DNA from 2 places in the Stenotrophomonas sp. 109824_Sma genome. Region 2 is predicted to be linked to the other one. Evidence: predicted binding sites of a transcription regulator. Region 2 holds the regulator's gene; the other holds the start of a gene.
The links. Region 2 encodes FliA, which starts transcription of late flagellar genes. Its sites were predicted from a motif close to TAAAGTTTNNCNNNCNNNGGCCGATAA; they were not measured.

Region 1 (14,705 bases), 2.1 Mb from region 2:
TCGGCACCGAAGCCGCATACCACGCCCACGGCCTTGTCACTGAAGTAGCTGTGCTGGCGGAACGGCTCGCGGGTATGCGGGTTGGACAGGTGGATCTCGATGAACGGCACCGCCACCGCCGCCAGCGCATCGCGCAGGGCCACCGAGGTGTGGGTGAAGGCGGCGGGGTTGATCAGGATGAAAGCGGTTCCGTCACTGCGCGCGGCCTGCACGCGGTCCACCAGCACATGCTCGGCGTTGGACTGCAGGCTGTCCACGGTGTGCCCGGCGGCCGATGCCTGGGCAGCCAGGGCCTGGTCGATGTCGGCCAGCGTGGTGTGGCCGTAGACCTCCGGCTCGCGGGTGCCGAGCAGGTTGAGGTTGGGGCCGTGCAGGACCAGCAGCTTCGCCATGGGATCCGGAAGACGGGAAAGGGCGGCAGTCTGGCGGAACCGGCGGATGCTGTCCAGTTCGGCGAAGTTTGCAGCGTTTCAATCGATCGTTTGAAATCTGCCGGAGTGCTTGTGGCCGTATGGCGGGCGCTGGATCAAGGCGCGCTGAACGTGGTGCTGGCCGGGGATGCTGGCACGTAGGCCGACGATGCCGGCAAGGCTGGGCGCTGACCGATGCCGCAATGGGCCGTGATGCGGCGGATCCACGCCATGCGTGGATGAAGGAAGTTCGGTGCGCAGCAAGCTACGCACCCACCGAGGGGCAGCCCGAGGCGCGCTGCACGCCACCCACCGCCCCCGCCACGCACCCGCTCAGGTCTCCAGCGGCACTGTCGGCACCACGTTCGGGAACACCTCCTCCAGCGGCTCCCGTTCCCCCGGCTTCGGCGTCGGCCAGTTGTAGGCGTTCACCGGCTGCGCGCGATTCACCCATAACGCGTAATACAGATGGTCGGCGCGGCCATCACCGGTGTTGGGGTGGATCAGGATGGTCAGCCCCAGGCTGTTGAGCTGCAGCCAGGGCACCAGCACCGGCAGCAGGTCGTTGGTGAAGCCGAAATAGAACGAGGGAGTGACGTGCGGTCCGCGCGGCTCAAGGTTCCAGTTGCCCAGCTCGACCGGGAAGCGCTCGGCGGCCCAGCGCCGCAGCAGCGCGGCCTTCTCGAAGCTGTCCTCGTCGAAGTAGATATGCGCGTGGTAGCTCTTGATGGCGGTGTAGGCGCGTGGCCGGGTGGGCAGCGTGGCCTCGCCGGGGCGCACGCTGGCCGGGCGCGGGGTCGGTTCGCTGGCGGTGGCCTGGCCCCAGGGGCTGCGGCCCTCCGGCGCCGGCGGGATGATGGTGCGGAAGCCAGGGCGCCCGGGTTCGGTGGTGTTCACCGTGCTGTCGCTGCGCGCGGCTGCGGTGGCGGTCGACGCGCTGGCCAGCCCACCGGCGGCCAGTCCGGCCGAGGCGATCAGGCGACGCCGTGCGGGCGAGAGCAGGTCGGCCCAGTGGGCGTCATCGTCGCCGGCGTCGATGAGGGTCGGCGGGTCCGGGTGCATGAAGGGCTCCGTGGCGGCATTGTGTGGGCAGGCAAGCACGCTCGGGCACCTGCATCCACAGCGTCCAATAAGCAGGCGGCATCACCTCATGCACGGCTGCCTTCATCGCCATTGAGCGCGACCGGGCGGCGGGCTAGGGTGCAGGTCTGCCGCCCCGGAGCCCGCCATGACCTCGTCCGATGCCGATACCCAACGCAAGCGCGCGGCCTTCCGCCAGCTGCATGCAGCAGGGTGCTTCGTCCTGCCCAATCCGTGGGACGTGGGCAGTGCACGCTACCTGCAGCGGCAGGGCTTCCAGGCACTGGCCACGACCAGTGCCGGCTGCGCCTGGAGTGAAGGGCGGCCGGATGGGGCGGTTTCGCTGCAGGCCACGCTGGAACATCTGCGGCTGATGGCGGCAGCGACACCGCTGCCGTTGAACGCCGATTTCGGTGATGGCTTCGGCGCCACGCCACAGGCAGTGGGGGAGGCGGTGGCGGCGGCGATCGATACCGGCATCGCGGCGTTGTCGATCGAGGATGCCAGTGGCGTAGCTGATGCGCCGCTGCGGCCGATCGGGCAGGCGGTCGAGCGACTGCGCGCGGCACGTGCGGCCATCGACCACGCGGGTGGCGATGTGCTGCTGGTCGGGCGGGCCGAGAACTTCTTCGTCGGCGTGCCGGATCTGCAGGACACCCTGCAGCGCCTGCGCGCCTACGCCGAGGCCGGCGCCGATGTGCTGTATGCACCGGGCATCAGCACGCGTGAACAGATCAGCGCGGTGGTCGCCGCTGCGGGGCCGAAGCCGGTGAACCTGCTGGTCGGTGGACCGACACCGCTGAGCCTGCAGGACATCGCCGCACTCGGCGTGCGCCGGGTCAGCCTGGGCGGTGCGCTGGCGCGTGCGGCGTGGGGTGGGCTGATGCAGGCGACCCAGCCGATCGCGCAGGACGGCCGCTTCGATGGCCTGCAGCAGGCGGCCTCGGGTGCGGCGTTGAACGCGCTGTTCCGTTGACGGAAACCCCGGTGCGGACTCTGGCCAGCAGGGACAGTGGATCCACGCCATGCGTGGATGGATGCGCCTACGCCTACAGCGCTTCCGTCTCACTCTCCGGCAGGACCACGCCCGGTTCCAGGTCGGGCAGCAGCTGCTGCAACAGCCCGGGGTTGTCCGGCAGCGCGGCGCCATCCAGATAGCGCCATTGCGTGGTACCGACGCTCCGCACAGCGACCATGAATGACGTGCTGCGCATCGGCGCCTCGCGCACGCGCAGCAGCGACTGGCGCGGTACGAAGCAGACTTCCTCGTCACCGGCCGCATAGGTGCGGCCTGGCACGCCCGCCTCGTCGCTGATGATGGTGACGCCGGCCTTGCGCAGCGCCTTCACCGTGTCGCGGGTCGCCCGCGCAAAGGCCTCGTCGCCGCCAGCCAGCTGCTTCAGGCTGGGATGGGTGCGCGCGATGATCAGCTCGGTATCGCCCCGGGCGAAGGCGTCCATCATCGCCTGCACCTCCTTGCGCAATGCAGCCGAGTCTTCCGGACTGAGTTCACCGGCCAGCGCTGGCGCAACGGCCATTGCCATGGGCAGGGCCAGCAGAAGGGCAAGCAGATATCGGTGCATCGTCGGGTATCTCAGCGGGAACCGCCGCACTATACGGTGGATGCGGAAACAGCGTCCCACGCATGGTGCTGGTATCCCGGGCGTCACTACTTACTATTGGTAGTTAGTGAATTCCGGACATCCCCCATGCACACCCTCATCGTTACCGCCCATCCTGAATCCGCCGCGTTGACCCATGCCATCGCCAGGTGCATCGGCGAAGCCATCATCGCGTCGGACGCCGCCAACCGCGTGACCCACGCCGATCTGATGGCCGAAGGCTTCGATCCGCGCTTCAACATGCAGGACCACGCGCTGTTCCGTGGCACCGGCGCAACGCCGGCCGACGTCGCCGCCGAGCAGGCGCGGCTGGAGGCTGCCGACACGTTGGTACTGGTCTACCCGTTGTACTGGTGGTCGTTCCCCGCGCTGCTGAAGGGCTGGATCGATCGTGTGTTCACCCAGGGCTGGGCCTACCAGGACGGTGCCGATGGCAAGGTGCAGAAAAAGCTGCAGCGGTTGCGCGTGCACCTGGTCGGCATCGGCGGGGCCGGCGCGGACATGATCGAACGGCGCGGCTACGGTGCGGCGATGAAGACCCAGATCGACATGGGCATCTTCGACTACTGCGGCGCGCGCGTGCTGTCGTCCGACCTGCTGCTGGACGCCGATTCCGGTACAGCCGAAGCGCATCTGCAGACCGCGCTGGCGATCGGCCGTAAAATCGGTACTCCGATGCGCTGACCGCCGTGCTCCACCGATGCCTGCCAACGCCGCACCCACGCGCCGCCGATTGACCCGTGAGCAACGCGCCCGCCAGTTGCTGGACGTGGCCTGGGCGCTGGTCGGCGACGAAGGTACCGATGCGCTGACGCTGGGGCGGCTGGCCGAGGCTGCGGGTGTGACCAAGCCGGTGGCCTACGATCACTTCGTGACCCGCAATGGGCTGCTGGCCGCGCTCTACGATGACTACGACGGTCGCCAGACGATGGTCTTCAACGAGCGCATCGGCCGCGCCCGGGCGCAGTTGGCCGATCGTGCGGCGGCAATCGCCTCCGGCTACATCGACTGCATCCTCAGCCAGGGCAGCGAAGTGCAGGGCATCCTTGCCGCGCTGGTCGGTGCACCCGAACTGCGCGAGGTGAGGCGGCGCTACCAGCAGGATTTCATCGACAACTGCGACATCTGGCTGGGCCCATTTGCGGCCGACGGCACGGTGCCACTGGCCGGGTGCTGGGCGATTCTCGGTGCGGCCGAGGCCCTGTCCGAAGCCGTGGCAGCAGGCGCGCTGGACAAGGCCGACGCCGAGGCCGAGCTGCAGCGCTTGATCGTGGCGACGGTCAAGCGGCGCTGAGCCGCTCAGGCGTCGGCGGTGTTGCCGGCCAGCGCTGTGAACCCGGCGGCCAGACGCTCGCGCACAAGGGCATCGCGTGCGTCACGGCTTTCAGAACCCAGCACCACGGTGATCAGGCGTACCGGCTGATCCCGCCCGGGCACTGACCGGCATGCGGTGGCGGCCAGGCAGAAGCCTGCTGCCTGGGTGTAGCCGGTCTTCAATCCATCCACGCCGTTTTCGCCAAGCAGGGCGTTCTGGTTGCTGCGGCTGAAGCTGCCATGCGCGAACGCGCGCTGCGCGGTGATTGCCAGTATCTGCGGATGGTCATTCAGCAGGCAGGCGGCGAGTACCGCCATGTCGCGCGCGCTGGAGGCATGGTGCGCGGTGGTGATGCCGGACACGCTGGCGAACCACGTGCTGCGCAGGCCGAGCTGGCGCGCGTGCCGGTTCATGCGGTCCAGGAATGCGGGTTGTGATCCGTCCAGATGGCGCGCGATGGCCAGCGCCGCATCATTGCCGGAGACGATCATCAACCCTTCCAGCAGGCGTGCCAGGCTGACCGTTTCGCCGGGCGCCAGGCCCATGCGCGTTTCATCCTCGGCCACCGCATGCACATCTTCGGCAGCGATGGTGACCACTTCGTCCCACGCACGACCGTTCTCTTCGACGCATTCGTAAGCGGCGTAGGCGGTCATCAGCTTGGTCAGCGAGGCCGGTTGCCGCGCGATGTCCGCGTTGTGCTGGTGGATCACCGCGAAGGTTGCCGCATCGAGGGTGATCGAGGACAACGGCGCGCGTGCAGGAGCAGGAGACGGCATGGATGCGGTGATGGAGGAAGGCCTGCAGGATAGCCCGCGGCGGCTGCATGAAGCTGCAATATTGAAACGATATAACGTACCGTTATTGTGGGCCGCCGCTGGCCCGACGGGATCTCCGATGACTGCACGCATGCCACGCCGCTGGCTCCATTCCTCGCTGCTGCTTGCGCTGGCCGCGCTGGGTGGCTGCCAGCCCAACCTGCGCGCCGATGCTGTTCCCACCGCCGCAGCGCGCCCGCACAACGTGATCGTGATGATCAATGACGGTGCCGGATGGGGCACCTGGGACGCCGCCGCCTACTGGCAATACGGCAGCCGCGAAGGCGCGCCATATGCGGATTTCCCGCAGCGTCTGGCGGTCACCACCTTCCCGTTGAACGTCAGCAGCCAGCCGACCCGCGACAACGCACAGACCCTGGGCTACGACGCGGGCAAGGCCTGGGACAGCGAACCGGTGCCGGCGCAGGACCTGCCGTTCGTCGGCTACCAGTACCTGGCGGCAGTCGCGACCGACAGTGCTGCGGCCGGTACGGCGTTGTCCTCTGGCATCAAGACCTACAACAACGCCATCAACTTCAACAACGATGGCAATCCGGTCGAGTTCAATACGCTGCGCGCCAAGCGCCTGGGCATGGCGACCGGCGTGGTGACCTCGGTGCCGTTCGCGCATGCAACGCCGGCGGCGTTCGCGGCGCAGAACGAATCGCGCAACAACTATCACGCGATTGCGCACCAGATGCTGGCGCAGGGCCACATGGACCTGGTGATGGGCACCGGCGGTCCCGGCTACAGCGTTGATGGTCACGCCTGTGACGAGGGGGCCGGCTCGGCGAAGGCCGAGGGCTGCGCGAACCCGTGGGAATGGGTCTCCCCGCAGGATTGGCAGCAGCTGGAAGCGGGCAGCACCATTGCCGGCAATCCGGCGGGGCCGTGGCGCCTGATCCGCAGCAAGGAAGAGTTCACTGCATTGGCGCAGGGTCGGTTGCCGGCCGACCGGCCGCTGATCGGCGTGCCGCGCGTGGCCAATACGCTCCAGCAGGCGCGCCAGCTGCAGGTGCTGGACAAGGATGCGGCCACGCCTTCCGGTGTGAGGAAGATCGACAGCGTGCCCGATCTTGCGACCATGACGCGTGGCGCGCTGCGGTTCCTGCAGCAGCGTTCGGCCAAGGGCCTGTTCCTGATGGTGGAAGGCGGTGCCACCGACTGGGCCGCGCACACCAGCGCCTGCGGCACCGAATGGCACTACGGCCAATGCAGCGACCAGCCGCAGTACGGCCGCCTGATCGAGGAAACCGTGGAGTTCAACGACGCAGTGGCAGCAGTGGTTGAATGGATCGAGCGCAACGGCGGTTGGGAGCGCAACCTGCTGATCGTCACCACTGACCATGACAACAGCATGCCGATGGGCCCGGATGCACAGAACGTTGCCTTCGCGCCGGTACGCAACAACGGCCGTGGACGCATGCCGGGGATGAGCTTCCGGCCCACCGGCAACCACTCCAATGCGCTGGTGCCGCTGTGGGCCAAGGGCGCAGGTGCGGAGCTGCTTGGAAAGCGCGTACGGGGCGTCGATGCCGGTTACCGCCAGCACGTGCGCTGGAATGACGGCAGCTACATCGACAACACCGACGTGGCTGCGGCGGTGCAGGAGGCACTGCAGCGTCCACGGTAACGCCCGGTTGCACCCGGGCTGTCGTCGAGGCAGCCTGCGCACATGCAGTCGGATATCCGCATCGACGGTCGTGTCTTCGCCTACGTCTTCCCCTGTGCGTGGGAAGACTACGCGAAGATCGGTTTCTCGCGTGATCCGCTCGGACGCATCAGCGCATTGCACCGGCGTTGGTTCGAGTTCTTCGATCTCGACGCCGGTGCACTGGTGGAAGCGGAAAGCGAGCGCGATGCAAGAGATCTGGAACTGCAGCTGCGTTCGCCGTTCAAGGCGCACCGCGCGCCGGCGCCGATGACGGTCCAGGACAAGGCTGGGGGGCGCACCGAATGGGTACGTGGTGCCAACCAGGCTTTGTCGCTTGCGATTGCCGCGTTGGGCGAACAAGGCTATCGCTGTTATCCATTGAAGGCGTGGCTGCGGGCCGCCCTGCGCCTGCGCCTGGATCGGCTGCACGACTGGGCTGCGGTGCAGCTTCCGGAAGAGGAGGGCCTGCGGATGCCCGGTGGCCCCGGCGAGGGCGTGCTGCGTGACACCCTCGACGGTTGTCGGGCATTGGATATCGATCCGACCCCGTGGCTGCCTGAACACGTCCAGCGCTGGTATGCAGGCTGAGGGGCGCTCAACGGGCTCGCGGCGGCTGAACCGGCGCAGCCGGTTGCCGCGGGCACTGCGGGGCAGGTGTGGACGGGCTGGCAAGCTGCCGTGCCAGCTCGGCGCTGGCCACGTGGCCGTGCAGGAACAACAGGCTGCCGTAGATGTTCATGAGCGTGCCTCCACTTGAGTGGATTGCACGATACGGGCAGCATGGAAGGGCAAAAAGCGACATTTCCGCAAGCATGCCTTGAGAGGAATTCAAGCCTTATGTCCCGTCCGCCCCTTCATGCCCTGCAGGGTTTCGTGGCTGCCGCCCGGCTCGGCAACCTGTCGCGCGCGGCGGCGTCGATGAACCTGACCGTCAGTGCGCTCAGCCATCAGATGCGCCAGCTGGAAGAGCGGCTGGGGCAGCCGTTGCTGGTCCGCCAGCCGCGTGGCGTCACCCTCACGCTGGAGGGGCAGCGCCTGCTCGACCAGGTCGGCCCGCATCTGGATGCGATCAACGAGGCCTTCCAGCCCTATGCCGCACGCGCCGAGCACGTGCTGACGATCAGCGCGGTACCGTCGATGGCGTCGGCGTGGCTGGTGCCGCGGCTGGGGCACTTCGTGGCCGAGCACCCGCAGATCGAGATCAACCTGCAGTCAAGTGAGCGCCTGGTTGATTTCGAGCGGCAGCGCCAGTTCGATGCCGCGCTGCGGCTGGGCAGCGGGCAGTGGCCGGGCCTGGTGGTGGAGCCGCTGTTCGACGAGTGGCTGCTGCCGATGGCCAGCCCGGCGCTGATCGAACGCATGGGAGGGATCGACCGCGTGCCGCTGAACCAGTGGCCGCTGTTGGGGGATCCCGATGGAGCGTGGGGCGCCTGGTTCGCGCTGAGTGGACAGAACCCGCCGCCGCGCTTCGTGGCGGTGCTGGATGATTCGGAGGCGCACCACCGCGCGGCGCTGGACGGGGTAGGCGTGGCGCTGGGACGGGTGACGCGGGCGCGCCTGCTGCTGGATTCCGGCCAACTGGTGGCGCTGTCCAGCCTGCGACTGAAAACCGCCTGGCCGCATTGGCTGGTCTACCCGCAGCGCTCGGCCCGCCATCGTGGCTTCCTCGCGTTCCGCGACTGGCTGCATGCGCAGGCCGCCGAGCACGTGCGGCACATGGCAGACGCACATCTTTAGCGTTGGGCCATGCTCGACTGCGTGTGCGCGGCATTCACCGTACCAACGTAACCGCCTGCCCGGCACGGGCGAAGGCTTCGCCCAGCAACGAGCCTGCCTTGATCGCCTCCACGTCCTCGAACAGCGCCTGCAATGCATCGGCCGGGCGCGAGGCCGGCGCCGCGACCGCCTGCTGGATCGCGGTGAAGCGGTCGGCCAGTACGCGGTGGCCGGGATGGGCCTGTGCCCATGCCGCCAACGGTTGGCGCACGCCGGCGGCGGCATCCAGGCGCTGCTGCTCGAACAGGGTGATCGCCGCCGCCGACGTCTCGGCCCGCTCGATCTTGGCGTGGCGCAGTTCGCGGCTGAGGAACAGGTCGTAGGCCGCGCCACGACCGACCGCGATGCGCAGGCCATCGCGGTCCAGGTCGGCCACCTGCTGCGCAGGGCTGTCCTCGCGCACCAGGTAGGTGCCTTCGATCTCCACATAGGCGGCACTGAAGGCGATGCGGTCGGCACGCGCCGGATCGATGGCCAGGAAGGCCAGGTCCCAGGCATCCTCGCTGGCCGCAGCGACCACCGAGGCCGCTGAGTCGTGGCAGGTGAAGCGTGCCTGCACGCCCATGCGCTGCGCCAATGCCGTGGCCAGTTCCAGCGACGGCCCGCGCGGGGAGCGCGCATCGCCCTGTGCCAGCACCGGGTTGCCCAGGTTGATGGCCACGCGCAGGTAGCCCAGCGGTGCCAGCGCACTACGATGATCGGCCAGGGACATGCAGGACTCCGCGGGGAAAGGGCGCCCCAGCATGCCAGTGCCGCCCTGCAAGGCCGTGTCAGTATCCGGTTATCCTGCGGCGATGAACCCCATCCTGCACGTTGAGATACCGGTCACTGACCTGGTCCGGGCCATCACGTTCTACCAGCAATGGCTGCAGGTGGCGGTGGACGAACCGATCCTGCTGCATGACTGCAGGATGGCGTACCTGCCGTTTGCCGATGAGGCCGCCGGCGCCAGCATGTCGCTGGTGCAGGGTGCGGACTACCGGCCCTCCGAACAGGGCGCGCGCATCTATATCGGCGTCGATGACCTGGATGCCAGCCTCGAGCGTGCGCTGCAGGCAGGGGCCGAGCTGCGCTTCGGCCCGGCCGATGCCGGCGACTGGCGCGTGGCCGAGATCCGCGACAGCGAAGGCAACCGGATCGCATTGCAGGCGCGCGCGGTTCTGTAGCGTCGAGCGATGCTCGACTGACGCGTTCCCCGCGCCGCCAACAGCAGTCGAGCATGGCTCGACGCTACACGTGGGTCGCGGCACGCGAGCGCTGCAGCCAGTCGTTGATCGCCGGATCCAGCCGTGGATCGTCCGGCAACTGCATGCCGAAGCGTTGCTGCAACACTTCGCGCACGTCGCCAACATCATGCAGCGGGCGCTTGTCCGGTGCCTGGCCAGGGCGGTACTCGGTGTAGTTGCCGCTGCCGATGGTGCGTCGCCAGTCCGGCCCGGTCAGTGACGCGCGCAGCTGGCCGGGGAAACTGGAATCGGGATGGGTGCACACGTACCAGTTGCCCACCACGTTGTCGATCGGTGCCGGCGCGTGCAGGTCGAAGCGATACATCGCCCGCCAGCCATCGCTGGACTCGGCGGACAGCACGAAATCCCCCTCGCCGGGCAGGCGCTGCAGCAGGAAGCGCTCGTGAGGCGTGGCCTGCGGCTGTGGATCACGCAGGCGCAGCGGCACGGTCGGGGTCAGGCTGCCGAAACCGGCATCCACCAGCCAGTCATCGCCGTCCACCTGCACGCGCAGCAGCAGGTGGGTCCGTGCGGTCAGTTCGCCGTCCTGGGCGGCCAGCAGCACGCGCGCGCTCAACGGCTGCGCATCGAAGCCCAGCGCCTGCAGCAGCGCCAGCAGGCCGCCATTGAGTTCGAAGCAGTAGCCGCCACGGTGGTCGTCGAGCAGCTTGCGCTGCACGCTGTCCAGGTCGATCGGCACTGCATCGCGCAGCAGGCAGCTGAGGGTTTCGAACGGCAGCAGTGCGTTGTGGCGCTGCTGCAGCAGCGTCAGGCCCGCCAGCGTCAGCGGTGGCGGTGCATCCAGCTGCAGGCGTTGCAGGTAGCGGGGGACATCGAGCGTCGTCATGGGGGCACCGGGCGGGGAGGGAGGTCCACTGTGCTCCCCCAACCGGGGTTGAGGTCAAGCACTGCGCGGGTGTCATCCCCCCGTCGCCTGTGCCGGGTACAAAGGCCGCGTCCGCCAGCAATCGGTGGAACTGCACCAAGAACGCCCTAAAGTTGCTCCATTTCCAGCCGATACAGGTGCGTCCTTCCGCCTGGAGTCTGTCATGTCGGCCGTTGCCCCCCACCTCCGGTCCCTGCGCATGCGGCTTGCCGCGCTGCGCTCGGCGTCCCCCGGCCTGCTGCTGTGGCTGCAGCCGCACCGGCTCAGCGTAGCCAACAAGCTCAAGGCGACCCTGTGGGTCTGTGGCCTGGGCCTGATCGCGATCGCTGCGGTCTACGCCTGGACCGGCCATGCCAGCACGCAGGCGGCACGCAGCCAGGCCAGCTACCAGCACGGCAGCGATCTGGCCGCGAGCCTGGCGACACGGGTGGCCGAGGCGCGTCGTCTGCAGACCCAGTATGCACGCAGTTTCGACGATGCCGACCGCGCGCAGCTGCTGGCGACGCAGAAGGCGCTGCAGGCCGATCTTCAGGCGCTGCGCGCGATGCCGATGGATGCCGGCCGGCGCAAGGCGCTGCAGGCGCTGACCGAAGCTGCCGGTGCATTCTCGCAGGGTGTGGCCGCCCTGTTCGAACGCGTCGATGAGATGGGTCGTGGCGATGCCGGCCTCGCCGCGCAGCTGCAGCAGGCCGCCGACACCCTGCAGGCGCAGGTGGATGCGCTGCAGCGGCCTTCGTTGGCGTTGTCCCTGCAGAAGATGCGCCGACAGGAGGCGCTGCTGCTGCTCGATGGCGATTCCACCCATGCCGACCGTGCGAGCGAAGAGAAACTGCCGTTCGATCTCGCGCTGGTGGGCCTGCCGACCGATGCGCAGGATGCCCTTCGCAACGGCATGGAGGCCTATCAGGTCGCGTTGCTGGGCTATACCGCCGCCCGCGTTGGCCTGGATGTGGAGGCGCAATCGTTGCTGGATACCGCCGCAGGCGTGGCGCCGGCGCTGGCCGCCTTCCAGCAGGCCCAGATGGCGGTGCTGGCCGAGGCACAGGCGCGCCAGCAGGCCGGCACGCGCACCATGAGCGTGCTGTTCGCAGTGACCCTGCTGCTGGTCGCCGGCGTGTTGATCACCAGCCTGGTGCTGGTGCTGCGTGCGGTGCGCCAGCCGATCCAGGACACCCTGCGTTTCGCCAGCGATATCGCCGACGACCGCCTGGATACCACCCTGCGCGTGTACAACGCCAACGACGAGATCGGACAGCTGGCACAGCGCCTGGTCGACATGCAGCAGCGCCTGCGTGCGCGCATCGAGACCGAGCGTGCCGGTGCGCGCGGCAATACCCGCGTGCGCCAGGCGCTGGACAGCGCGCAGACCGGGCTGATGGTGATCGATGCCGAGGGCCAGGTGGCCTACGTCAATCCGGCACTGCTGCAGCAACTCGAACGCCAGCTCGAAGACCTGGTGGGCAGCGATGCAGTGCGCCTGCATCCGGCGTTGGCCAGCCTGGCCGGCGTGCGTCAGCGCGAGGAGCGCGAGATCGGTCATGTCGGTGTGCGCTACCAGCTGATTGCCAACCCCATCATCGACGAAGGGCAGTTCCTCGGCGTAGCGGTGGAATGGCGCAGTCGTGCGCTGGAGACGCTGCTGGAAACCGAAGTGGCTGCCCTGGTCGATGCGGCGGCACACGGTGACCTGCATGGCCGTATCGCGCTGGAGGGCAAGCAGGGCTTCGTGCGCACGTTGTCGACCAGCATCAATCGCCTGCTGGCCACCTTTGAAACCAACCTCGGTGACCTGCAGGCACTGCTCGCTGCACTGGCCCGCGGCGACCTCAGCGTGCGCATGGAGGGGGACCTGCAGGGCGTGTTCGCGCGCATGCGGGACGATGCCAATGCCACCGTCGCGCAGCTGGGCCGCATCGTCACCCGCATCCAGCAGGCCACGTCCAGCCTCGATACCGGTGTCGGTGAGATCGTTGCCGGTCATCACGATCTGTCGCAGCGCACCGAGCAACAGGCCGCCAACCTGGAAGAGACCGCAGCGTCGATGCATGAGCTGACCGACACCGTTGGCCGCAACGCCGATGCCGCCGGTCGCGCCGATGCCCTGGTGCAGGGCGCGGCAGCAGTGGCGCAGCGCGGCGGTGAGGCTGTTGGCCAGGTGGTGGCAACCATGCATGGCATCAGTGAAGCGTCACGGCGGATCGGTGACATCACCCAGCTGATTGATGGCATCGCCTTCCAGACCAACATCCTTGCGCTCAACGCGGCGGTGGAAGCGGCGCGCGCCGGCGAGCAGGGCCGCAGCTTCGCCGTGGTGGCTGCCGAAGTACGCCTGCTGGCGCAGCGCAGTGCCGAGGCGGCCAAGCAGATCAAGGGCCTGATCGAGGATTCGGTGGCGCGCGTCGGGCAGGGCAACCGGCAGGCCGAGCAGGCCGGCACCACGATGGGCGAGATCGTCGGCAGCGTGCAGCAGCTGGCCGACCTGCTGGCTGGCATCCGCAGTGCGTCGCAGGACCAGCATGCCGGCATCGCCCAGGTGAACCAGACCATCGTGCAGATGGAAGCCAGCACCCAGCGCAACGCCAGCCTGGTGGAAGAGGCCGGTGCCTCGACTGCGCAGATGCAGGCGCAGGTACATGCCCTGGCCGAAGCAGTGGGCGCGTTCCGTCTGCAGTCGATACCGCAGGCGCGTGCGGCGGCCTGAAGCTGCCCCGGTAGTGCCGGCCGCTGGCCGGCACCACCCTTGTGGCTCAATACACGTCGCGGCGGTAGCGCCCGTTTTCCAGCAGCGTTTCCACCACTTCATCACCCAGCGCGGTACGCAGCACCTGGTCCACGCCTTCGGCCATGCCCTGCAGCGAGCCGCAGACATGGATCACCGCACCGCGCTGCATCCACCCGCGCAGCGCATCGGTGGCCGCCCGCAGGTAATCCTGCACGTAACTACCCTCGCCATCGCGCGAGAACGCCAGGTCCACCCGTGCAAGATGGCCGGCGACCTGCCAGGCCTCGATCTCGTCGGCGAACAGGAAGTCGTGTGCGCGCTGGCGCTCACCGAACAGCAGCCAGTGCCCGTGCTCGCCTGCGTGGGCGGCTTCGCGCAACAGGCTGCGCAGCCCGGCGATGCCGGTGCCGTTGCCGATCAGCACCATCGGGGCGCCACTGACACGATGGAATCCAGGATTGCGGTGCACACGGGCAACGATGCTGGCACCGATCGGCGCATGCAACGACAGCCAGCCCGAGCCCAGCCCGGCTCGACCGGAGGCGTCATGCACCAGCCGCACCACCAGCTCCACCACGCCATCATCCGTGCAGGAGGCGACCGAATACTCGCGGCTGGGCAGCAGCGGCAGCCCGGCCAGCCACAGGCAGGCATCCTGCACCGCCAGCGCAGCATCGGCCTCGGGCAGCTCGCGTTCGCTGGCCAGCGCCAGCAGCGTGCGCGGATGGCCGTCGACCAGTAGTGGCTGCAGCGGGTCCAGCCCATGTGCCTTCAACACGGCACCGGCATGCCGCGCGTTGTGGCGGGGCGCGATGTGCAGGATGTCACCCGCCTGCCACTGCATGTCGGCCGGTGTGGCAAGACGGATACGCCAGATGGCTCCGCCGATGCTGCCCGGGTTGAGGCGGTCGCGGCCGAGCAGCCGCCACTCATGCATCTGCGTAGCCGCAGGCAGCATGCTGTCATCGGTGGTGATGCCGGTCAGCGCACCCAGCTGCTGCTGCCACTGGCGCAGCGCCGGCACCGAAGCGGCATCGACATCGATGCGCTCGAACAGCGGACGCGCGCCATTGTCGATCAGCCAGCCATCGAACTGGCGGCCGAAGCCGCAGTAATGAGGGTACTGGCGGTCGCCCAGCGCAAGCAGGCCGAACTGCAGGCACGACAGGTCCAGGCGTTGTGCGAGCAGCAGCCGC
Region 2 (14,705 bases):
GCTGCTGGGCCTGTTCCTGCTGGCCCTGCTGGCCGGGGAAATGGGGCCGCCGGTACAGCGCCTGTTCGACGCCGCCTTCCAGGCTGCGGACGCGGTCACACACTGACCCGATCATCACGTATTGCCGCTTGCCATGCATTCGTTTCTGTAGAGCCGAGCCCATGCTCGGCTGCCATTGGCCGGAACACTAGCCGAGCATGGGCTCGGCTCTACAGGGGCGCAGTTTCACGTTTTGCTGCTTGCCCTTCCCCCCGGTCTGCGCGTTAGAGTGAATGCGCGGCAACCGGGGGGATGCCGCACGTGGCCGGCGCCCTGCGTCTGCCTGCCTCATGCATGCCCCACCGTAGTTTCCGTCGACAGGCAGGTCCGGGAGACTGACGAATGCTGGTAGGCACGTACAACCCGTGGCTGGTGGTGATCTCGCTGCTGGTCGCCGTGATGGCCTCATACACCGCGCTGGCGATGGCTGGGCGCACGGTGACCGCACCCGGCAAGGGCGCGGCGTGGTGGTGGCGCCTGGGGGGCGGCTTCGCCATGGGCCTGGGCATCTGGTCGATGCACTTCATCGGCATGCTGGCCTTCGACCTGCCCATTCCATTGGGCTACGACCTTCCCATCACCCTGCTCTCGCTTGCGCTGGCCATCGCCTCATCGGTGTTCGCGCTGTGGCTGGTCTCGCTGCGCACCCTGCCCCACCCGCGGCTGGCTGGCGGCGCCCTGCTGATGGGCACCGGCATCGCCGGCATGCATTACGTCGGCATGGCCGCCATGCGCATGCAGCCCGGCATCGACTACGACCCGGGTTGGCTGCTGTTCTCGCTGATGGTGGCGGTGGCCGCGTCCTGGACTGCGCTGTACGTGGCGTTCCGCCTGCGCGCGCAGCGCACCCGCATCGGTGATCGCCTGGCGGCGGCGGGCCTGCTCGGCCTGGCCATCGTCGGCATGCACTACACCGGCATGGCCGCCGCGCGCTTCCCGGAAGGCAGCATCTGCGGTGCGGCGGTCGGCGATGGCCTGCAGAACGAGTGGCTGGCGATGCTGGTGGTGGTGCTGACCGTGGCGATCCTGGCCGTGGTGCTGGTGGTCTCATGGCTGGACCAGCGCGTGGAGGCGCAACTGCTGCGGCTGCGCAATTCGATGCTGAGCACCTCATTGACCGATGCCCAGCAGGAACTGACCCAGGCCGCGCTGCATGATCCGCTCACCCGCCTGCCCAACCGCCTGCTGCTGCAGCGGCGCATCGTGCAGGCGCTGGCCGAGGCCGAACAAGGCGGCAACCGCTTCGCGGTGATGTTCATGGACCTGGACGGCTTCAAGCAGGTCAATGATGCGTATGGCCATCAGGCCGGTGATGCGCTGCTGGTGGCGGTGGCCGAACGCACCCGCCAGCTGCTGCGCCCGCACGACCTGCTGGCACGGCTGGGCGGCGACGAGTTCGTGCTGGTGGTGCGCATCGAGCACGACGAGGACCTGCCGACGCTGGCCCGTCGCATCCTGCAGGCCGTGGGCAGCGGCCCGCTGCTGCCGGACAACGAACTGCAGGTGACCGCCAGCATCGGCGTGGCGATCTGCCCGGACCATGCCGCCAGCGAGCGCCAGCTGATGGCCTTCGCCGATGCAGCGATGTACCAGGCCAAGGAATCCGGACGCAACGCCTTCGTGCTGTTCGCCGACTGGATGAACGACAGTGCCGAGCAGCAGTTCCGGCTGCTGGCCGACCTGCGCCGTGCCATCGGCAGCGAGCAGCTGTTCCTGCACTATCAACCGAAGATCCGCGTGGCCACGCAGAAGGTGGCCGGCGCCGAGGCGCTGATCCGCTGGCGCCATCCGGAACACGGCCTGATCCCGCCGGACCGCTTCATCCGCCTGGCCGAGCGCAGCGGCGCGATCAACGAGATCGGTCGCTGGGCGCTGGACCAGGCCTGCCAGCAGCTGCGGCGCTGGCACGACGCCGGACATGATGGCTGGTCGATGTCGGTGAACCTGTCGCCGGTGCAGTTCAGCTCGCCACATCTGCTGCAGGATGTGCGCGAGGTGATCGAGCGCCATGGCATCCCCGCGCGCCACCTGGTGCTGGAGATCACCGAAAGCACGGTGATGCGTGACACCGATACCAGCCTGCGCCTGCTGCAGGCGCTGTCGGCGCTGGGCGTGGGCATCTCCATCGATGATTTCGGAACCGGCTATTCCAGCCTGCTGTACCTGAAGCGGCTGCCGGCCACCGAGATCAAGATCGACCACGCGTTCGTGCGCGACCTGGAACACAGCGCCGAGGACGTGGTGATCGTCTCGGCGATCGTGGCGCTGGGCCATGCGCTGGACATGGACATCGTGGCCGAGGGCGTGGAGACCGCCGCCCAGCGCGCCTACCTGGAGCGCCTGGGCTGCGACTTCCTGCAGGGATACCTGCTCGGCCGCCCGGTCGACGCGGCGCGCTTCATGCAGCTGCACGACCTGCCCCGGCCGCGGGTGGAACTGGCGCAGAGCCCGCCGCCCAGCGGCAACGCGCCCCTGTAGCCGAGGACGCCGGCCACGGCCTGGCGCTACCGGTGCCTGCTCTGGTAGGTGCCAACCTTGGTTGGCACATGAACCCATCACGGAACAGTTCTTGCACGCACCCCGGCATCCCCTGCCGCAGTGCCCGTGATGTCCGAGAACGAATCCGCCGGCGAAAAGACCGAACAACCTACCGAAAAACGCCTGCGCGATGCCCGTGAACAGGGCAACCTGCCGCGTTCGCGCGAACTTGGCACCGCCGCCGTGTTCGGCGCCGGCGTGTTGGCAGTGATGGCCATGAGCGGCTCGATCGGCCGTGGCGCCACGGCCTGGATGAAGCACGCGCTCAGCCCGGAACAGAGCCTGCGGCAGAACCCGAAGGAACTGTTCGGCCACTTCGGCGACCTGCTGCTGCAGTTCATGCTGGTGATCGCACCGCTGGTGCTGGTCTGCCTGCTGGCCAGCTTCGTCGCACCGCTGGTGATGGGTGGCCTGCGCTGGTCGCAGAAGGCGCTGCTGCCCGATATCAACCGCATGAACCCGATGAGCGGGCTCAAGCGCCTGTATGGCCCGGAAGCCATCGCCGAGTTCACCAAATCGCTGCTGCGCGTGGCCTTCGTCGGTGTGGCCGCCGGGCTGGTGGTCTGGACCGGCTTCGACACCCTGCGGGGGCTGATCCACCACCCGCTGGAGACCGCCATTACCGACGGCCTCGGCTTCACCCTGCGCCTGCTGCTGGCCACCGCCGGCGCCATGCTGGTGCTGGCCGCCATCGATGCCCCGTACCAGCGCTGGAACTGGATGCGCAAGCTGAAGATGACCCGTGAAGAGCTGCGCCGGGAAATGAAGGAAAGCGAGGGCAGCCCCGAGGTGAAGGGCCGCATCCGCCAGCTGCAGCAGCAGATGGCCAACCGCCGGATGATGGAAGCGGTGCCCACCGCCGACGTGGTGGTGGTCAACCCCACCCACTATGCGGTAGCCCTGAAATACGAGGGCGGCGCCATGAACGCCCCCACCGTGGTCGCCCTGGGCGTGGACGAGACCGCCCTGCGCATCCGTGAAGTGGCCGACGGCAACAAAGTCGCGATCGTCTCTGCCCCGCCTTTGGCACGCGCCTTGTATCGGGAAGGCCAACTCGGAAAGGAAATCCCCGTGAGACTGTATTCGGCCGTCGCCCAGGTCCTGTCCTACGTCTACCAGCTGCGCGCCTGGCGCACTGGCCCGATGCCGGACGCCCCGCACATCCAGGTGGATGAATTCGGCAAGGGAGGCCGCCCGTGAGCGCCCAGCCCTCCGCCGGTTTCAACACCCGCCGCGCCCTGGAAATGATCCGTCAGGGCCTTGGCGCACCGCTGATCGTGCTGGCCCTGCTGGCCATGGTCGTGGTGCCGCTGGCCGCGCCGGTGCTCGATGCGCTGTTCACCTTCAACATCGCCATCTCGCTGATGGTGCTGCTGGCGGTGGTCTACGTGAAGCGCCCGCTGGACTTCACCATCTTCCCGATCGTGCTGCTGATCACCACCATGCTGCGGCTGGCGCTGAACGTGGCCTCCACCCGCGTGATTCTGCTGAACGGCCAGAACGGCCACGACGCCGCGGGCAAGGTCATCGCCGCGTTCGGCGAGTTCGTGATCGGCGGCAACTACGCGGTCGGCATCGTGGTGTTCGCGATCCTGACCATCATCAACTTCGTGGTCATCACCAAGGGCGCCGGCCGCGTCTCGGAAGTGACTGCGCGCTTCATCCTCGACGCGATGCCCGGCAAGCAGATGGCGATCGACGCCGACCTCAACGCCGGTTTGCTGACGCGTGAAGAAGCCAAGCTGCGCCGTGAAGAAGTCCGCGAGGAAGCCGACTTCTACGGTGCGATGGACGGTGCCAGCAAGTTCATCCGCGGCGACGCCATTGCCGGCATCCTGATCCTGTTCATCAACATGCTCGGCGGCCTGGCCGTGGGCGTGCTGCAGCATGGCATGCCATTCGGCGAAGCCGCTGCCACCTACACCCTGCTGTCGATCGGTGACGGTCTGGTGGCGCAGCTGCCGGCCCTGCTGGTCTCCAGCGCCGTGGCGATGCTGGTTACCCGCGCCTCGCGCTCGCAGGACATGGCCCAGGCCATGACCGGCCAGGTGTTCGGCCAGTACCGTGCGCTGGCGATCACCGCCGGCATCATCGGCGTGGTCGGCCTGGTGCCGGGCATGCCCAACGTCGCTTTCCTGACGCTGTCCGCGATCCTCGGTTTCATCGCCTGGAAGGTGTACCGCAAGGGCAAGGCCCCGGCTGCCGATGCGGCGGGCGCTGGCACCGATGCTGCCGCGCTCAACGCACTCGGCCGCCCAGCCGCACCCGCACCGACCGCCGAACTGAGCTGGGACGAACTGCGCCCGGTCGATCCGCTGGGCCTGGAGGTCGGCTACCGGCTGATTCCGCTGGTGGACAGCAACCAGGGCGGCGAACTGATGGCACGCATCAAGGGCGTGCGCCGCAAGCTGACCCAGGATGTCGGCTTCCTGATCCCGTCGGTGCACATCCGCGACAACCTGGAACTGCCGGCCAACGGCTACCGCGTGCTGGTGCACGGCGTGCCGGTGGCCACCGCCGAGATCCATCCTGATCGCGAACTGGCGCTGGACCCGGGCAGTGCGCTCGGCGCGCTGGAAGGCATCGCCGGCAAGGACCCCGCGTTCGGCCTGGATGCCACCTGGATCCAGCCGCACCAGCGCGCCCAGGCCGAAACGCTGGGCTACACCGTGGTCGATCCGGCCACTGTGGTCGCCACCCATCTGTCGCACCTGATCCGCGAGCACGCGCCGGAACTGCTCGGCCACGAAGAAGTGCAGCACCTGCTGGCCAACCTGGCCAAGAGCGCGCCGAAGCTCGTCGAAGATCTGACGCCGAAGGCGCTGCCGCTGTCGGCAGTGGTGCGCGTGCTGCAGAACCTGCTGGTCGAGCGCATTCCGATCCGCCAGCTGCGCAAGATCGCCGAAGCACTGGTCGAACACGCGCCCAGCAGCCAGGACCCGGCCGTGCTGACCGCCGCCGTGCGCACCGCGCTGGGCCGCTTCATCGTGCAGGAGATCGCCGGAATGTCGGCGGAGCTGCCGGTGTTCACCCTCAACCCGCAATTGGAACGTGTCTTGCAGGAGTCCACGCAGGGCAACGGCGCCGCGCTGGAACCCGGACTCGCTGAGCGACTGCACCAGAGCCTGGCCGAATGTGTCAGCAAGCAGGAAGCCCGCAACGAGCCCGCGGTCGTGCTGGTACCTGGCCCGGTGCGCGCCGCGCTGGCCCGCCTGGTCCGCCACAGCGTTCCGTCGCTGTCGGTCCTGGCCTACAGCGAGGTGCCGGAGGACAAGCGCCTGAAGCTGGTCGGAACGATCAGCTGACGCCGCCCTCCGATGCGCCAGAAAACAGACACCACTTTCGAACCAACGCAACAGACAGATACCAAGGGGAACCCGCACCGTGCAGACCACCGACCACCCGAGTTCTCCGACCGCCACCCCGCCGTCTTCGTCCCGTGACCACAGCATGAAAATCAAACGATTCGTCGCCGCCGACATGCGCTCGGCCATGAACCTGGTGCGCAAGGAACATGGTCCTGACGCCGTGATCCTGTCCAACCGCCGGATCGAGGAAGGTATCGAGATCGTCGCCGCCGCCAACTACGACGAGAGCGCCGTGCAGCGTGCACTGGAAGCCTCGCGCCGTGATGTCGCACCGCCGCCGGCCCCCAAGCCGCGCACCGCCGCCGACGCGGTGATCGCCGCCGTCACCCGCCGCCGCAGCAGCACCCCGGCGCCGGAACCGGTCGCCGCCACCACCTCGGCCGTCGCCGCCCTCGCCCGCGCCGCCGTCGGCGCCACCGGCCGCACCCTGGACAGCGCCGACGAGATCGTGCCGACCCGCGGCAGCACCGGCTTCGCCGCCACCCTGGCGCGTGCCGCCGTCAACGAACCGGCGCTGCCGGACCAGATCTTCGCCCCGTTCGCCGAAGCCATCGTCGCACCGGCCAACCGCGCCCGCTTCCAGATCGACCCGCCGCATGAGACGCATCACGAAAGCGCGGCGCCGGCCGTGCAGCCGCCGCCGCTGCCGACCGCTGTCGTGACCGATGCACAGCCAGATATCGCCGCCAGCGAACCGGCAGCGGTCGAAGCCGTCGTCGAGGCCAGCCCGGCCCCGATGCTGGCCCCGGCACCGACGCTGACCGTGGTCGCCCAGGACGACGCCGAGATCCGCCAGCTGCGCCAGGAAGTGGCCGGCATGCGCCAGGTGATCGAGCGCGAGATGAACCGCTTCACCGACGAGCGCCTGCGTGGCTGCCCGGTGCGCGCCACCGCGCTGGACCTGATGGACGAATACGGCTTCGATGCCGGCCTGGCCCGCGACGTGGCCATGCAGATCCCGCTGGAGACCGAGGCCCACCGCGGCCGCGGCCTAATGCTGGGGCTGATCTCGCGCAAGCTGCCGATCGCTCCGGTCGACCCGCTGGAAGAAGGTGGTGTGATCGCCCTGGTCGGACCGACCGGCGCCGGCAAGACCACCACCATCGCCAAGCTGGCCTCGCGCTTCGCCGAGAAGCACGCACCGCGCGACGTCGCCCTGGTCACCACCGACACCACCCGCATCGGTGCCCGTGAGCAGCTGTATGGCTACGGCCGCCAGCTCGGCATCGCCGTGCACGAGGCCAACAGCGGCACCGACCTGGACCAGCTGCTGGAACGCCTGAAGGACTACAAGCTGGTGCTGATCGACACCGCGGGCCTGGGCCCGCGCGACCGTGCCCTGGCCGCCCAGCTGCAGTGGCTGCGCGCCGCCCGCCAGGTCCGCACCCTGCTGGTGCTGCCGGCCAACACCAGCTTCGGCGACATGGACGAGGTGGTGCGCCGCTTCGGTGCGGCCAACCTGCAGGGGCTGGTGCTGAGCAAGCTGGACGAGACCGGCCGCTTCGGCAACGCCCTGTCGGTGGCCGTGGACCACGCCCTGCCGATCACCTGGGTGACCGATGGCCAGGACGTGCCGGAGGACCTGCACCGGGCCAGTGCAGCCAATCTTGTACTTCGCCTTGAAGATTTGCGCCGAGCGGCCGATATGCCCTGCAACCCGGAGTTGAACCATGCCGTCGCGTGAGTACGCCAAGCTGACCAAGACCTTCCCGCTGTCGGCCACCCGCAGCGAGCCGCTCGGCCCTGTGCGCACCATTGCCGTGACCGGCGGCAAGGGCGGCGTGGGCAAGACGAATGTGTCCGCCAACCTGGCCGTGGCGCTGGCCGGCATGGGCAAGCGCACGCTGCTGCTGGACGCCGACCTCGGCCTGGCCAACATCGACGTGATCCTGGGGCTGAACCCCACCTTTACGCTGGCCGACCTGGTTGCCGGCCGCTGCTCCCTGGACGACGTCATCGTCGAAGGCCCGAACGGCGTGCTGGTGGTCCCGGCCGCATCGGGCCGCCGGCACATGGCCGAACTGGCCCCGGCCGAGCATGTCGGCCTGGTCAACGTGTTCTCCGAACTGGAACGCGAGCTGGACATCATGGTGGTCGATACCGCCGCCGGCATCACCGACGGCGTGCTGACCTTCTGCCAGGCCGCGCAGGACACCGTAGTGGTGGTCTGCGATGAGCCGGCTTCAATCACCGACGCCTACGCACTGATCAAGGTGCTGTCGCGCGAACGTGGCGTGGACCGCATCCAGGTGGTGGCCAACATGGTGCGTGACCCGAACGAGGGCCGCGTGCTGTACGAGAAGCTGACCCGCGTCTGCGAGAAGTTCCTCGCCGATGTCTCGCTGAACTACCTGGGCTGCGTGCCGCAGGATGACTGGCTGCGCCTGTCGGTGCAGCGCCAGCAGCCGGTGGTGAAGGCCTATCCGTCCAGCCCTTCGGCGCTGGCGATCACCGAGATCGCGCGCCGCACCGCACGCTGGCAGGCACCGACCGAACCGCGTGGCGGTGTCGAGTTCTTCCTCGAACGCATTCTCAAGCAGCGCGGGGTGGCCGCATGAAAGGCGCAGCCCAGTACAGGGAAGTCCAGCGCTCGGCGGCCAACGAGGTCATCGCCCAGCACTCGGACCTGGTGCGGCGCATCGCCCACCACCTGGCCGCGCGCCTGCCGGCCAGCGTCGAAGTCGATGATCTGATCCAAGCCGGCATGATGGGCCTGATCGAAGCCTCGCGCAGCTATGACGCCGACCAGGGCGCGTCGTTCGAGACCTATGCCTCGATCCGCATCCGCGGCTCGATGATCGACGAGATCCGCCGTGGCGACTGGGTGCCGCGCTCGGTGCACCGCCGTGCCCGCGATGCCGCCGCCACCATCCGCCGCCTGGAACAGAGCACCGGCCGTGCCGCCAGCGCCACCGAAGTGGCCGCCGCGATGGAGATGCCGCTGCCCGAATACCTGCGGCTGATGGAAGACGCCGCACGTGGCCAGGTGCTGAGCCTGGAGTCGCGCATCGAAGACCAGGGCGAACTGGACACCGTCGCCCAGGGTGGCCCGACCCCGCAGCAGGTGCTGGAGCGCGGCGAGTTCGGCCGCGAGCTGGGCAAGGCCATCGGCCACCTGCCCGAGCGCGAACAACTGGTGCTCTCGCTCTACTACGAGCAGGAGCTGAACCTGAAGGAGATCGGCGCGGTGCTCGGCGTGAGCGAATCGCGGGTCTGCCAGATCCACGGCCAGGCCGTGCTGCGCCTGCGCGGCCGGCTGAAGATATTCGAGGCCGTCGACGCCGGCCTGGAAGAATGAACATCCCCGAGGCGGCTGCCCCCGGCCGCCCGGAATGAACAACAAAGGAACTCTGCTTTGAACAAGAACATGCGCATCCTGATCGTCGACGACTTCTCGACCATGCGTCGAATCGTCAAGAACCTGCTGGGCGATCTGGGCTTCACCAACACCGCCGAAGCCGAGGACGGGCATGCCGCGCTGTCGCTGCTGCAGAGCCAGCCGTTCGATTTCGTCGTCACCGACTGGAACATGCCGGTGATGACCGGCATCGAACTGCTCAAGGCGATCCGTGCCGATGCCAAGCTGAAGACCCTGCCGGTACTGATGGTCACCGCCGAAGCCAAGCGCGAGCAGATCATTGAAGCGGCCCAGAACGGCGTGAACGGTTACATCATCAAGCCGTTCACCGCGCAGACGCTGGAAGAAAAGCTCGGCAAGATCTTCGAACGCCTGGCGGCCAGCGCCTGATGGATACCACGGTCGACAAGAACGCCCTCGCCCTGCGCCTGCAGGAGGCCCTGGACGCACTGGAGTCCGGTGACGAAGCCGCGTGGCGGCAACGCATCGACGGACTGGTCGCGCTGCGCACGCAGCCGATGATGAGCGGCCTCTCGCGGCTCGCCCGCGAGCTGGGGCAGGCGCTGGGTGAACTGCCGACCGTGCCCAGCGAAGCCGGCGAACTGGACGATGCCTGCGCACGCCTGGACCACGTGGTGGCGATGACCGAACAGGCCACCCACCGTACCCTGGACCTGGCCGAGGAATGCCGCAGCCTGACCGAACAGCTGCGCGCCGAAGGCCTGCAGCCGGGCCAGGACGCGCAGCTCGAGCGCATCCGCCACAACCTCACCGAGATCGCCCTGACGCAGAGCTACCAGGACCTGACCGGGCAGATCATCCGTCGCGTAGTGGGCATCGTCCGCCGCGTGCACGAAGGCTTCGGCGCGCTCGGCCTGCCGCCGGAACAGCATCGCACCGACCCGGAACTGGCCGGGCCGGCACTGAAAGGACTGGACCGCCACGCGGTCTCGCAGAACGACGCCGACGACCTGTTGTCGGATCTGGGGCTGTAAGCATGAGCGCGGTATCCGACGACATCACTGCCGATTTCATCATCGAGGCACAGGAAATCCTGGATCGCCTCGGCGAACAGCTGGTGTCGCTGGAGCAGGCACCGCAGGACACCGAACAGCTCAACGCGGTGTTCCGCGGCTACCACACGCTCAAGGGCGGCGCCGGTTTCCTCGGTGTCACCGCCATGGTCGAGCTGTGCCACGCCGCTGAGGAAGCGTTGGGCGCTGCACGTGCCGGCCAGGCCGTGCTGCAGGCCCATCACTTCGACGCCGCCCAGCAATCGCTGGACTACCTGCAGTCGATGCTGGATGCCGTGTCTTCCGGCACCGAGCCGGGCTATGCACCGCCTGACCTGATCGCCCAGTTCGACGTGCATGGCGGTGCCGTGGCTGCACCCGCCGCCGCAGCAGCGCCCGCTGCGGGAGGCAGCGACCTGATCACCGACGACGAGTTCGAGGCCCTGCTCGACCAGCTGCACGGCGGCAACGCACCGACTGCGGTGGCGCCGGCAAAGAAGGCCGACGACGGGCTGATCAGCGAGGACGAGTTCGAAGCCCTGCTCGACCAGCTGCACGGTGGCGCCGCACCCGGCGCCAAGCCCGCGGCGGCGGCGGCACCGGCACCGATCGCCGCCCCGCGCCCGGCGGCCGCACCGGCACCGGCGGCCAAGCCCGCCGCCAAGCCGCTGGCCGAGGCCGAACACACCGTGCGCGTGGACACCAAGCGCCTGGACGCGATCGTCAACCTGATCGGCGAACTGGTGCTGTCGCGCAACCGGCTCAAGACCCTGCGTGCGCGCTTGCGCGACGAGGAGCTGGACCGCGCCGTGTCCACCCTGGACATCGCCACCGCGCGCCTGCAGTCGGCGGTGATGCGTACCCGCATGCAGCCGGTGGGCAAGGTATTCTCGCGCTTCCCCAAGGTCGCCCGCGACGTCGCCCGCTCTCTGAAGAAGGAAGTGGACCTGGAGCTGATCGGCGCCGAGACCGAGCTCGATCGCAACCTGGTCGAAGCGCTGGCCGACCCGCTGGTGCACCTGGTCCGCAACGCCATCGACCATGGCGTGGAAATGCCCGACCTGCGCGAAGCACAGGGCAAGCCGCGGATGGGCCATGTGCGGTTGTCGGCGCAACAGGAAGGTGACTACGTCAGCATCGAGGTGCAGGACGATGGCGCCGGCATCGACCCGGAAAAGCTGCGCGCGAAGGCACGCGAGAAGGGCCTGATCGATCCGGAGGCCGCCGCCCGCCTGAGCAGCGAGGAGTGCCTGCACCTGGTGTTCCTGCCCGGCTTCTCGACCAAGCAGCAGGTCACGGATATTTCCGGCCGCGGCGTTGGCATGGACGTGGTGCAGTCGCGCATCCGCGAACTGAGTGGCCAGATCCAGATCCAGTCGGAGCTGGGCCGCGGCAGCCGCTTCCTGATCCGCGTGCCGCTCACCCTGGCGATCCTGCCGACCCTGCTGGTGCAGGCCGGCGAGGACGTCTATGCGCTGCCGCTGGCGCGCGTGATGGAAGTGCTGCACGCGCCGCGCACCTCGCTGGGCTGGTTCGATGGCCGCGCCGTGCTCGACCGCCGTTCGCACACGCTGCCACTGGTCGATCTGCGCCAGTGGCTGGATGTGACGCCCGCCGCGTCGACCCTGCTGACCATCGTGGTGCTGCAGGCCGGCGAAGCGCGCTTCGGCCTGGTCGTGGACCAGGTGCGCGGGCGCGAGGAAGTGGTCATCAAGCCACTACCGAAAGCCCTGCGCGGCCTGCGCGGTTACGCCGGTGCAACCTTGATCGGGGATGGTCGCATGGCGCTGATCCTGGATGTCGATGGCCTGCGCAGCCCGCACGACTGACCCGCTTGCTGAACCCGTAAAACTGTGAAGTCGCACCAGTAGCCCGTACCGGTGTCTCAAGTCCCATTCATACAAGCCGATACCGGATCCATGGATAGACTCAGCCTCATTGGACTCTTTCTCGCCCTGGCCTCGCTGGTCGGCGGCAGCATCCTCAAGGGCGCCGGCCTGGCGTCCCTGTGGTCGCCTGCGGCGTTCGTGATCGTCATCGTCGGCACCGTGGCCGCGATCCTGCTGCATACCTCGCCGGCGGTGTTCAAGCATGCGTTCAAGATCGTGCGCTGGGTCGTGCGCCCGCCGCACAGCGATCGCCGCGAGCTGATCCAGCAGATCGTCGAGTGGAGCAACATCGCCCGCCGCCAGGGCCTGCTGGGCCTGGAATCGCAGGTGGAAGCGCAGCAGGACCCGTTCCTGCGCAAGGGCCTGCAGCTGCTGGTGGACGGCGTCGAGCCCGAATCGATGCGGCACATGCTGGAAATCGAACTGGGCAGCCAGGAACACCAGGACCAGGCCGGCGCCAAAGTGTTCGAAGCGATGGGCATCTACGCACCGACGCTCGGCATCATCGGTGCCGTGCTCGGCCTGATCGCGGTGATGAAGAACCTGGCCGACCCCAGCAAGCTCGGCCACGGCATCGCCGCCGCGTTCACCGCAACGATCTACGGCATCGCCTCGGCCAACCTGCTGTTCCTGCCGATCTCGGCCAAGCTCAAGAGTGTGATCTCGCACAACACGCGCGACCGCGAGATGGTCATCGAAGGCCTGATCTCGATCGCCCAGGGCGAGAACCCGCGCAACATCGAAACCAACCTCTCCGGCTTCCTGCACTGACATGGCCCGCCGCAAGCACCACGAAGAGCACGCCAACCACGAAGCATGGGCGATCCCCTATGCCGACCTGATGACGCTGCTGCTCGCCTTCTTCGTGGTCATGTACGCGATTTCCTCGGTCAACGAGGGCAAGTACCGGATCATGGCCGACGCGCTCACCGATGCCTTCGGTGGCGCGCCGCGCACGATCAATCCGGTGCAGGTCGGCAACAAGCAGGTGCAGGGCGGCGGCTGGGACAGCCCGTCGGTGATCAAGTCCGGCACCAAGGTCGGCCCGTCCGCACCGGCGCCCTCGCACGACCCGACGCTGCTGCCGTCGATGGCCTCGCAGATGCGCATGCCGGTTTCGGTGCACAACCAGGAACAGATCGCGCGCGCCGAGCGCCAGCTCAACACCATCGCCGACCGCCTGACCGCCGCGCTGGCGCCGCTGATCGACCGCGGCATGATCAGCGTGCGCCGCACGGAACTGTGGATCGAAGTCGAGATCAACAGCGACATCCTGTTCCCGACCGGCTCGGCCGCGCTGGACGTGCACGCGCGGCAGACCCTGGCCAGCCTGGCCGAGGTGCTGCGCGACGTACCCAACAGCGTGCGCGTGGAAGGCCACACCGACAACGTGCCGATCGCCACTGCCACCTTCCCGTCCAACTGGGAGCTGTCGGCCGGACGCGCCGCCAGCGTGGTGCACCTGTTCGCCGACCAGGGCGTGCAGCCGTCGCGGCTGGCGATGGTCGGCTACGGCCAGTTCCGCCCCCGCGAAGAGAATGACAGCGCGCAGGGCCGCAACCGCAACCGCCGGGTCATGGTCATCATCCTGGCCGACACCTCGCACTCGGTGGATCCGCTGGGCCAACGCCTGAACGCGGCCACCGGCGCCACCGACAGCACCGCCACCGAACAGGCCGCAGCAACGCCGGCCAGCGCCCCCACCTCCCCCATCGCACCGGTGACGTTGCCGCCGGTGCCGGCTGGCAGCCGCGTCGGCGCCGCCGTCCCCCCGGCAATGAAGGAGTAATCCGATGCGCATCTGGGCAGTCGCCAACCAGAAGGGCGGAGTCGGCAAGACCACCACCACCCTCGCCCTCGGCCGTGGCCTGGCCGCGCTCGGCCATCGCGTGCTGCTGATCGACCTCGATCCGCATGCCTCGCTCAGCCGCGCCTTCGGCGTGCCGGTGGATCCGCCGCCGGCCGGCGTGCTGGAACTGTTCGGCGCACCGCCCGCCGACCTTGCCAGCCTGTGCCATGCCAGCAACATCCATGGCCTGGACTACGTCTGCGCACAGTCGGCGCTGGCGACACTGGAACGCCGCAGCGCCAATCAACCCGGCCTCGGCCTGGCCCTGCAGAACGCGCTTGCGCGACACCAGGGCCAGCACGACTACATCCTGCTGGACTGCGCACCGACCCTCGGCCTGCTGATGATCAACGCCCTGGCTGCCGCCGATCGCCTGATCATTCCGACCCAGGCCGAGCCGCTGGCCCTGCACGGCCTGGATGGCATGGTCCGCACCGGTGAGATGGTCGAGCGTTCGCGTCGCCGGCCGCTGCCGATCTCGATCCTGCCGACCCTGTTCGACCGACGCACCCGCGCCGGCAACGAGTCGCTGCGCACCATGCAGGACCGTCATGGCAGCCGCGTGTGGGAAGACGCGATTCCGATCGACACCCGCATCAGCAACGCGGCAGGCCTGACCCTGCCGAGCGTCGGCGAGGACTACCCCGGCCG

Region 1: the regulator FliA is predicted to act here: its motif matches at 10,896-10,922, upstream of ACZK1G_RS19985 (methyl-accepting chemotaxis protein).

Annotation. Positions count from the first base shown of each region.
Region 1 covers NZ_CM151078.1:4,261,446-4,276,150, reverse strand. The annotation lists gene aroQ (type II 3-dehydroquinate dehydratase) at 1-392, opposite strand, end outside; gene ACZK1G_RS20050 (DOPA 4,5-dioxygenase family protein) at 744-1,472, opposite strand; gene ACZK1G_RS20045 (isocitrate lyase/PEP mutase family protein) at 1,639-2,466, shown strand; gene ACZK1G_RS20040 (hypothetical protein) at 2,540-3,073, opposite strand; gene ACZK1G_RS20035 (NAD(P)H-dependent oxidoreductase) at 3,200-3,796, shown strand; gene ACZK1G_RS20030 (TetR/AcrR family transcriptional regulator) at 3,813-4,406, shown strand; gene ACZK1G_RS20025 (D-alanyl-D-alanine carboxypeptidase family protein) at 4,412-5,206, opposite strand; gene ACZK1G_RS20020 (alkaline phosphatase) at 5,325-6,878, shown strand; gene ACZK1G_RS20015 (GIY-YIG nuclease family protein) at 6,921-7,487, shown strand; gene ACZK1G_RS20010 (hypothetical protein) at 7,495-7,638, opposite strand; gene ACZK1G_RS20005 (LysR substrate-binding domain-containing protein) at 7,737-8,636, shown strand; gene ACZK1G_RS20000 (transporter substrate-binding domain-containing protein) at 8,671-9,387, opposite strand; gene ACZK1G_RS19995 (VOC family protein) at 9,470-9,841, shown strand; gene ACZK1G_RS19990 (arylamine N-acetyltransferase family protein) at 9,906-10,748, opposite strand; gene ACZK1G_RS19985 (methyl-accepting chemotaxis protein) at 10,951-13,488, shown strand; gene ACZK1G_RS19980 (PepSY domain-containing protein) at 13,535-14,705, opposite strand, start outside.
Region 2 covers NZ_CM151078.1:2,209,715-2,224,419, reverse strand. The annotation lists gene fliR (flagellar biosynthetic protein FliR) at 1-106, shown strand, start outside; gene ACZK1G_RS10515 (putative bifunctional diguanylate cyclase/phosphodiesterase) at 382-2,517, shown strand; gene flhB (flagellar biosynthesis protein FlhB) at 2,647-3,777, shown strand; gene flhA (flagellar biosynthesis protein FlhA) at 3,822-5,882, shown strand; gene flhF (flagellar biosynthesis GTPase FlhF) at 6,028-7,629, shown strand; gene ACZK1G_RS10495 (MinD/ParA family ATP-binding protein) at 7,616-8,503, shown strand; gene ACZK1G_RS10490 (RNA polymerase sigma factor FliA) at 8,500-9,243, shown strand; gene cheY (chemotaxis response regulator CheY) at 9,301-9,693, shown strand; gene ACZK1G_RS10480 (protein phosphatase CheZ) at 9,693-10,298, shown strand; gene ACZK1G_RS10475 (chemotaxis protein CheA) at 10,301-12,145, shown strand; gene ACZK1G_RS10470 (flagellar motor protein) at 12,236-12,976, shown strand; gene motD (flagellar motor protein MotD) at 12,978-13,994, shown strand; gene ACZK1G_RS10460 (ParA family protein) at 13,999-14,705, shown strand, end outside.